One region of the Rothia sp. LK2588 genome, then DNA from elsewhere that is predicted to be linked to it. Evidence: riboswitches for the same ligand, from Rfam matches in the RefSeq annotation. Region 1 holds a riboswitch; each other region holds the start of a gene.
What was found. A riboswitch is a leader RNA that binds a small molecule or an ion and turns the genes downstream of it on or off. The one in region 1 is predicted to bind S-adenosylmethionine.

Region 1 (2,257 bases):
GGCCGTTGGGGATGTATTTCTGGGCCAGCTCGAAGTACGGGGAGGACGGCAGCCCCGCCCATTGCACCGACTCCACCGCCTCGTGCGCCTCAAGGAATTCGGCGACTCGGCGAGTGTTTTCGATGTGGCGTTCGACCCGCAGCGAGAGGGTCTCCAGGCCGATGGCGATATTGAAGGCGTTGGTCGGCGAGATAGACGACCCCAGGTCGCGTAGCAACGAGACGCGCGCCTTCAGGATGTAGGAGAGGTTGACCCCGAACACTCCCTCCGCGCCGAGATCGCGACCGTAGACCAACCCGTTGTATCCCTCATCGGGAGTATTGAATTGCGGATACTTCTCGGGGTCCCGCGTGTAGTCGAAGGTGCCGGCGTCCACGATCACGCCGCCCACGGAGGTGCCGTGACCGCCCAAGTACTTGGTGGCCGAGTGCACCACCACGTCGGCGCCGAACGCGATGGGGTTCAGTAGGAACGGGGTGGGGATGGTGTTGTCGACGATGAGCGGCACCCCGGCGGCGTGCGCGACGGCGGCAATCGGCTCGATATCGAGCACGTCCCCGCGCGGGTTCGGCAGGGTTTCCCCGAAGAACGCCTTGGTGTTCGGGCGCACCGCGTTCTTCCAGTCGTCGATGTTGCCAGGGTCGTGCACGAAGGTGACCTCGATGCCTAGGTTCTTCAGGGTGTACTTCAGCAGGTTGTACGAGCCTCCGTAGAGCGACGGAGAGGCGACGATGTGATCACCGGCGCCTGCGATGTTGAGGATCGCGAAGGTAGTCGCGGCCTGACCCGAGGCCAGCAACAGGGCACCGACACCGCCTTCGAGGGCAGCGATACGGTTTTCGACGGCCTCCTGAGTGGGGTTATTGATGCGGGTATAAATAGGTCCCAATTCCTTCAAAGCGAAACGTTGCGCCGCCTGCTCGGAGTCGTCAAAAACGAAGGACGTCGTCTGGTAGATTGGCAGGGCCCGGGCACCGGTTGCCGGATCGGGGCTTTGACCGGCGTGGATCTGTTGAGTCTCGAATCGCCAACCCGAGGGGTTCTCGGGGTTCGGGACGGTGGTCTGAGGTTGAGTGTTCATCGTTGCTCCCAGTGAACTCGTTGGGGCCGCATGCCTCACACCTCGGGTGTACCGGAGAGGAGCTTGATGGATGCACTACTTCCAGCAGACGCAAAGGCTGGGGGCATCGGTCCCGCGCTTGCGCAATACTTTTGCATTACGCCTGGTCTTCACCCAGGGCACCCCACCGCGAGTGGAGGGTTGCCGGCCAGCAAGCTGGGGCTTTTCGCTGGCTCTCATGACCTAAAACTCATCTTATCCAGCCCGGTAGAGCGGCGAGCAAGAGATTAAACTTTATTGCGCCGGCGTGAAATTCGCTGTTCATATTTCTTCATCTAGCCTCGGGTGGCCATCGTCACTCCAGGTTTGCATGATGAGCTCGCGTTAGTTTCGTATGAGTAGGCCAAACGTCCTCAGTGCACAACAGGTGTAGCGAAACTACACTAGAGCTGGTGAGTGAAACGCTCAGGTCGAGGTTCAGGCCAGGGTATTGCTCCCGCGCTCGCAGATTTGTCATGACCGTCCATGAAGGAGACTGCCTAATGACCCCCGTTGTTCCTCCTCGCCCCCATTCGATCCCGACTGAGCGTAGCCATCACGGAGATTCCTTTTCAGACCCCTTCGAGTGGCTCCGCGACAAGGAAAACCCGGAGGTCATCGAGTACCTGAAGGCCGAGAACGAATTCACCACGGCTCAGACCGCCGCGCAGGATGAGTTGCGGCAGACCATTTTCGAGGAGATCAAGGGCCGGGTGCAAGAGACGGATCTGTCGGTGCCCACCCGTATCGGCCAGTGGTGGTACTACTCCCGTACGGTCGAGGGTGAACAGTACCCGGTCATGTGCCGCGTGGCCGCCGCCGAAGAGGGCAGCGTTCAGGAACGCTTTACTCCCCCGTTCATCGAGGCCGGGGTGCCGCTCGAGGGTGAGCAGGTGCTCTTGGACTGCAACGAGTTCGCCCGCGACCTCTCCTTCTTCTCGTTGGGCTCCTTTGATCCTTCCCTCGACGGGCAGCGTCTGACCTTCTCGGTAGACGACACCGGCGACGAACGCTACACCCAGTACGTCATGGACCTGCAGACCGGCCAGCTGCTGCCCGACCGCATCGAAGACATTTTCGCCGGGGCCTTCTTCACCCCCGACGCCACCCACATCGTCTACACGGTGGTCGACGATTCCTGGCGCCCCTACGAGATCC
Region 2 (2,257 bases), on a different contig from region 1:
GAGCTGCAGGTCAACCCCGACGGCGATGTCGAACTCGACGACTCGTTCATTCGCGACTTCCAGATGGTCGGCTGCGAGGTGTGCGGTTCGACCCGGCTCAAACCCGACGTGGTCTACTTCGGTGAGTCCGTTCCCGCCGAGCGCAAGGCGGCGGTGGCGCAGATGGAGCGGGACGCGGCGTCCCTGTTGATCGTGGGTTCGTCGGTGGCGGTGATGAGCGGTTTCAAGCTGGCGCTCAACGCGCAGAAGGCGGGGAAGCCGATCGGCGTGATCAACGGCGGCCCCGGACGCGCCGACACCCGCGCCACCTACCTCTGGCGTACCGAGGTGGCGGCGGCGCTCGCGCAGCTCGTGTGAGGGTTGCGCTCGCGCAGTTGAGGTGATTTTTCCCGCGATTTATCACGACGTGGGATGCGAGTCTGCATAATACACAAAAAACCTGTACCCTTAAGAAACGAAACACTTGTAAGCATTCCAGGGGCTAACTGTGCTCTAGCACGCTGGCTTCGGGGACACGACGGATAAAGAGGGGGTCACGCCATGGGGCGCGGCCGTCAAAAGGCTAAAGCAACAAGGCAGGCTCGGGAGATGAAGTACTTCAGCCCCGAGACAGACTACAGCGCGCTCGAACGCGAGCTTAGTAGTACCCGTAAGAGTTCATCTCAGGCATCCTCTACTCCTCGTTACGAGCAAGAGGACGACTACTCGGAGTACATCGATAAATACGCCGACGACTACCGGGGCGACGACTAACCGGCACACCGCAACCGGAGCCGTCTGAACCATTGACAACAGAACAGCCCAGGCATCTCTGCCCGGGCTGTTTTGTTTTACCTTACTTGGATGATGCAGGACGCTGGTCGGCGGCGTGAGCCAGGTACAGCACCCGTCGATTCACCCCCGTTGAGAACGACAACAGGCGAAACTCCGGGCAGTACTCCACCGTGGTCTCCGAGTCTCGGGGGAGCGAGTTGAAGTGCTTCACCGCCTGAGATACATGCCCCGGGTGATGATGCCACATCTCTAACCGCTCTCCGCTTAACTGGAGCGTGATGAAGTTGCCGCGAGCCTCCATGTGAAACACCGGCGTCCAGCTATCGCTCTTGGCTGCCAGGCGGGCGTGAATGTGGTGTACCTCGTAACCGGGCCAATACACATCGCAGCCGCAGCTGAGAAGGCTACCGAAAACCTGGGGTTCGGGGGTGGACGGAAGATTGCTCATGATGAGCTCCTTGAAATTCGCAAACTTCCACCGGCACGGTTGCGCGGGTGGCCGATCTTCTCACAGGGGCACCGTGCGCGAAACGCGGTTGCCAGCCAACCAGCTGTGAGCCTTGAGGTTGGTCTTCTGGATCGTGGAAATTATCTTAACACAGCGAGTTCCCGATTTTTGTGCGAATTCCCGGCTGTGCGCAGGGAAAACGTGCAAAAATCGGGAACTCGCCGATCTGAAGAGGAGGGGTTAGCCGGCGTACTGGTTGAGCAGCACCGCCGCGCCGCCGTCCACGCCCTTGGCGCCCTGAACGTAATCGGGGCTCTGGGCATGGGTGCCGTCGTCCTCGGCTACGGTGCCCAGGATCCACGAGGTCAGTCCACGATCGTTCAGGCGCTTGACCGCGGCGTCCGCCACCGAGGGATCCACCACGGCGATCATACCCACGCCCAGGTTCAGCGTGCGCTCGAGGTCTGCCTGGGGCACCGAACCGAGCTCGCCGATCAGGCGGAAGATCGCCGGAACCTCCCAGGTCGAACGGTCCACCACGCCCACGGTGCCCACGGGCAGAACGCGGGCCAGGTTAGCCGCCAAGCCGCCACCGGTCACGTGCGAGAAGCCGCGGATGCCGGCGCCGGTCTTGCCGTCTTCGCCGTTGACCGGGAAGGCCTCGATGAGATCCAGGCAATCGGCGGTGTAGATGCGGGTCGGTTCGAGCAGTTCTTCGCCAAGGGTGCGGCCCAGCTCGTCCACCTGGCGGTCCAGGCCCCAACCGGCCACGTTGATGACCTTGCGTACCAGCGAGTAACCGTTGGAGTGAATGCCGGAGGAGGCCATGCCAATCAACACGTCGCCCGCGCGCACACGGTCGGGGCCGAGGAGCTCGTCCGCCTCGACGATGCCGGTTGCGGCGCCGGCGACGTCGTACTCGTTCTCGGCCAGCAGACCGGGGTGCTCGGCGGTCTCGCCGCCGACGAGGGCGGTGCCTGCCAGCGAGCAACCCTCGGCCACACCGCGCACGATGTCGGCGATGCGCTCGGGAAC
Region 3 (2,257 bases), on a different contig from region 1:
TCCACAGCGGGCGACGAGCGATCTGTGCGCGCGCCACCTCGTACCACGGCCTGCGGATTACCGATCCGATCCAAACCGTGATCGACTGTGCGCGCATTCTGCCTGTGACCGAGGCCCTCTGCATCGCTGACTTCATGCTGTCGCAGGGGTTCTGCACGGTGCAGGAGCTCCGCGACGCCCTGGAGCGCGTCACCGGCCGCGGCTGCCGCACCTGCCGCGCGGTGGCCGAGGTCATGAGCCCCTTCGCGGAGTCACCCGCCGCAACGCTGGCGCGATGGACGATGCACGAACTCGGCTTGGCGCCGCCCGCCGAACAGAAGGACGTCTGGTGCAACGGCCACCGGTACCGCCCCGACTTTCTCTGGGAGGGTGCCCGGGTCATCCTCGAGGTGGATGGCGAGCAAACTTACTCCGGCTCTCGCGGGGAACCGATAGGGAGGCGTCACGCCGAACACCGCCGGCAACGGGATTTAGAGGCGGCCGGGTGGCGGGTGATCCGCGTGCGCTGGCGGGACGTCCAGGGGTATCCGGAGATACTCCGCACGATCTTGGAGCGGGCGGGCGTGCCGCGGTGCAGGTAACCGACCGTCATAAAACTGCACACAGTTCACAAGCCGAAACATACTAGCCAGCCTCGAAAACGAGGCAATACACTCGAAACCAGATCACGAGACCCAACGTGAAGCTCTGGCTAGTTGGGCGGCAACCCTCTTCCGTAGTGGGGTGCCCCAGATGACGATCAGGCCCCTAATCCTAGGCAAGTACGGCGCGATGAGCGCCTCCCGAAAACCGGCAACTGCGCCATCGCCCAGCCTCTCTGAAAGCTATCGCGCACCGCCGGCGAACTCTTCGGGCATGCCACCTCTCCGGTGCTAGGCACCCGACGCGAAAGGTTTTCAAATGGCTGAAGCCCAAGACAAGAAACGCATTGTCGTCAACGCTTTTGACATGACCACCACGAGCCACCAGAGCTTCGGTCTCTGGCGGCACCCGCGCAACCGAGCCGACGAATACAACACCCTCGCCTACTGGACTGACCTTGCGAAAGTCTGCGAAAAGGGATTGTTCGATGCCGTGTTCATCGCCGACGTCGTGGGCGTCTACGACGTCTACAAAGACTCGGTGGCGCCCGTGCTCAAAGACGGCGCCCAGGTGCCGGTGGGGGACCCGTTCATGCAGATTTCGGCAATGGCGGCGGTGACCGAACACCTGGGATTCGGGGTGACGTCCGCGGTGACCTACAACCAGCCCTACACCTTGGCCCGCGCCTACTCCACGCTGGACCACCTGACCGGCGGCCGCGTCGGCTTCAACGTGGTCACCTCGTACCTGCAGTCCGCCGCCGAGAACCAGGGCCTGCCCGGCCAGATTGAACACAACGAGCGCTACGAGATCGCCGATGAGTTCCTCGACGTATGCTACAAGCTCTGGGAAGGCTCGTGGGAGGACGGCGCGGTGCGGCGCGACCGCGAAAACGGCGTGTTCGCAGACCCCACCAAGGTCCACCCCATCCTGCACAAGGGCAAGCACTTTCAGGTGCCGGGCATCGCGTTGAGCGAGCCATCCCCGCAACGCACTCCCGTGATCTTCCAGGCCGGGGCGTCCTCCCGTGGTCAGGACTTCTCGGCGAAACACGCCGAGGCCATCTTCATCACCGCGCTGCGCCCGCACCTGACGCGCTTCTTGACCGACCGCATCCGCGACAAGGTCGAGAAAACGGGCCGCAAACGCGACGACGTCAAGATCTTGGCGATGCTGTCGGTGATCGTCGATGAAACCGACGAAAAAGCCCAGGCCAAGTACGAGGAATACAAGAAATATCAAGACCTCGAGTCGTCCCAGGGCATCATCGGTGGTTGGTCGGGAGTGGACCTCTCCCAGTTCAGCGAAGACGAGGCGATCAAGTACGTGAAGACTGAGGCGATCCAGTCGTTCCTCACCCCGTTCACCATGATGGATCAGGAAAACGAGTGGACCCGCCGCAATATCGCCGAGCATTGCGCCACCGGTGGAATGGGCGAGGTGATCGTCGGTTCCCCGCAGACCGTGGCCGACGAGTTGGAGCGCTGGGTAGACGAAGGCGGCCTCGACGGCATCAACCTGGCCTACCACGTCTCCCCAGGATCCTTCGAAGATTTCGTCGAGTACGTGGTGCCCGAGCTGCAGAAGCGCGGTCGCTACCGTACCGCCTACGAGGGCTCGACCCTGCGCGAGAACCTCTACGGCGCAGGCCGCACCGCGGTGGACGAACGTCACC

Region 2: another riboswitch for S-adenosylmethionine. It lies ahead of VVR12_RS05365 (hypothetical protein); the one in region 1 lies ahead of VVR12_RS09275 (O-acetylhomoserine aminocarboxypropyltransferase/cysteine synthase family protein).
Region 3: another riboswitch for S-adenosylmethionine. It lies ahead of VVR12_RS08180 (LLM class flavin-dependent oxidoreductase); the one in region 1 lies ahead of VVR12_RS09275 (O-acetylhomoserine aminocarboxypropyltransferase/cysteine synthase family protein).

What each region holds. Positions count from the first base shown of each region.
Region 1 covers NZ_JAYWLS010000004.1:130,133-132,389, forward strand. Annotated here, with positions in the region: gene VVR12_RS09275 (O-acetylhomoserine aminocarboxypropyltransferase/cysteine synthase family protein) at 1-1,081, opposite strand, end outside; SAM riboswitch class IV at 1,191-1,304, opposite strand; gene VVR12_RS09280 (S9 family peptidase) at 1,603-2,257, shown strand, end outside.
Region 2 covers NZ_JAYWLS010000002.1:223,051-225,307, reverse strand. Annotated here, with positions in the region: gene VVR12_RS05375 (Sir2 family NAD-dependent protein deacetylase) at 1-357, shown strand, start outside; gene VVR12_RS05370 (DUF3073 domain-containing protein) at 541-753, shown strand; gene VVR12_RS05365 (hypothetical protein) at 836-1,222, opposite strand; SAM riboswitch class IV at 1,239-1,355, opposite strand; gene purM (phosphoribosylformylglycinamidine cyclo-ligase) at 1,463-2,257, opposite strand, start outside.
Region 3 covers NZ_JAYWLS010000003.1:244,594-246,850, forward strand. Annotated here, with positions in the region: gene VVR12_RS08175 (DUF559 domain-containing protein) at 1-581, shown strand, start outside; SAM riboswitch class IV at 664-770, shown strand; gene VVR12_RS08180 (LLM class flavin-dependent oxidoreductase) at 901-2,257, shown strand, end outside.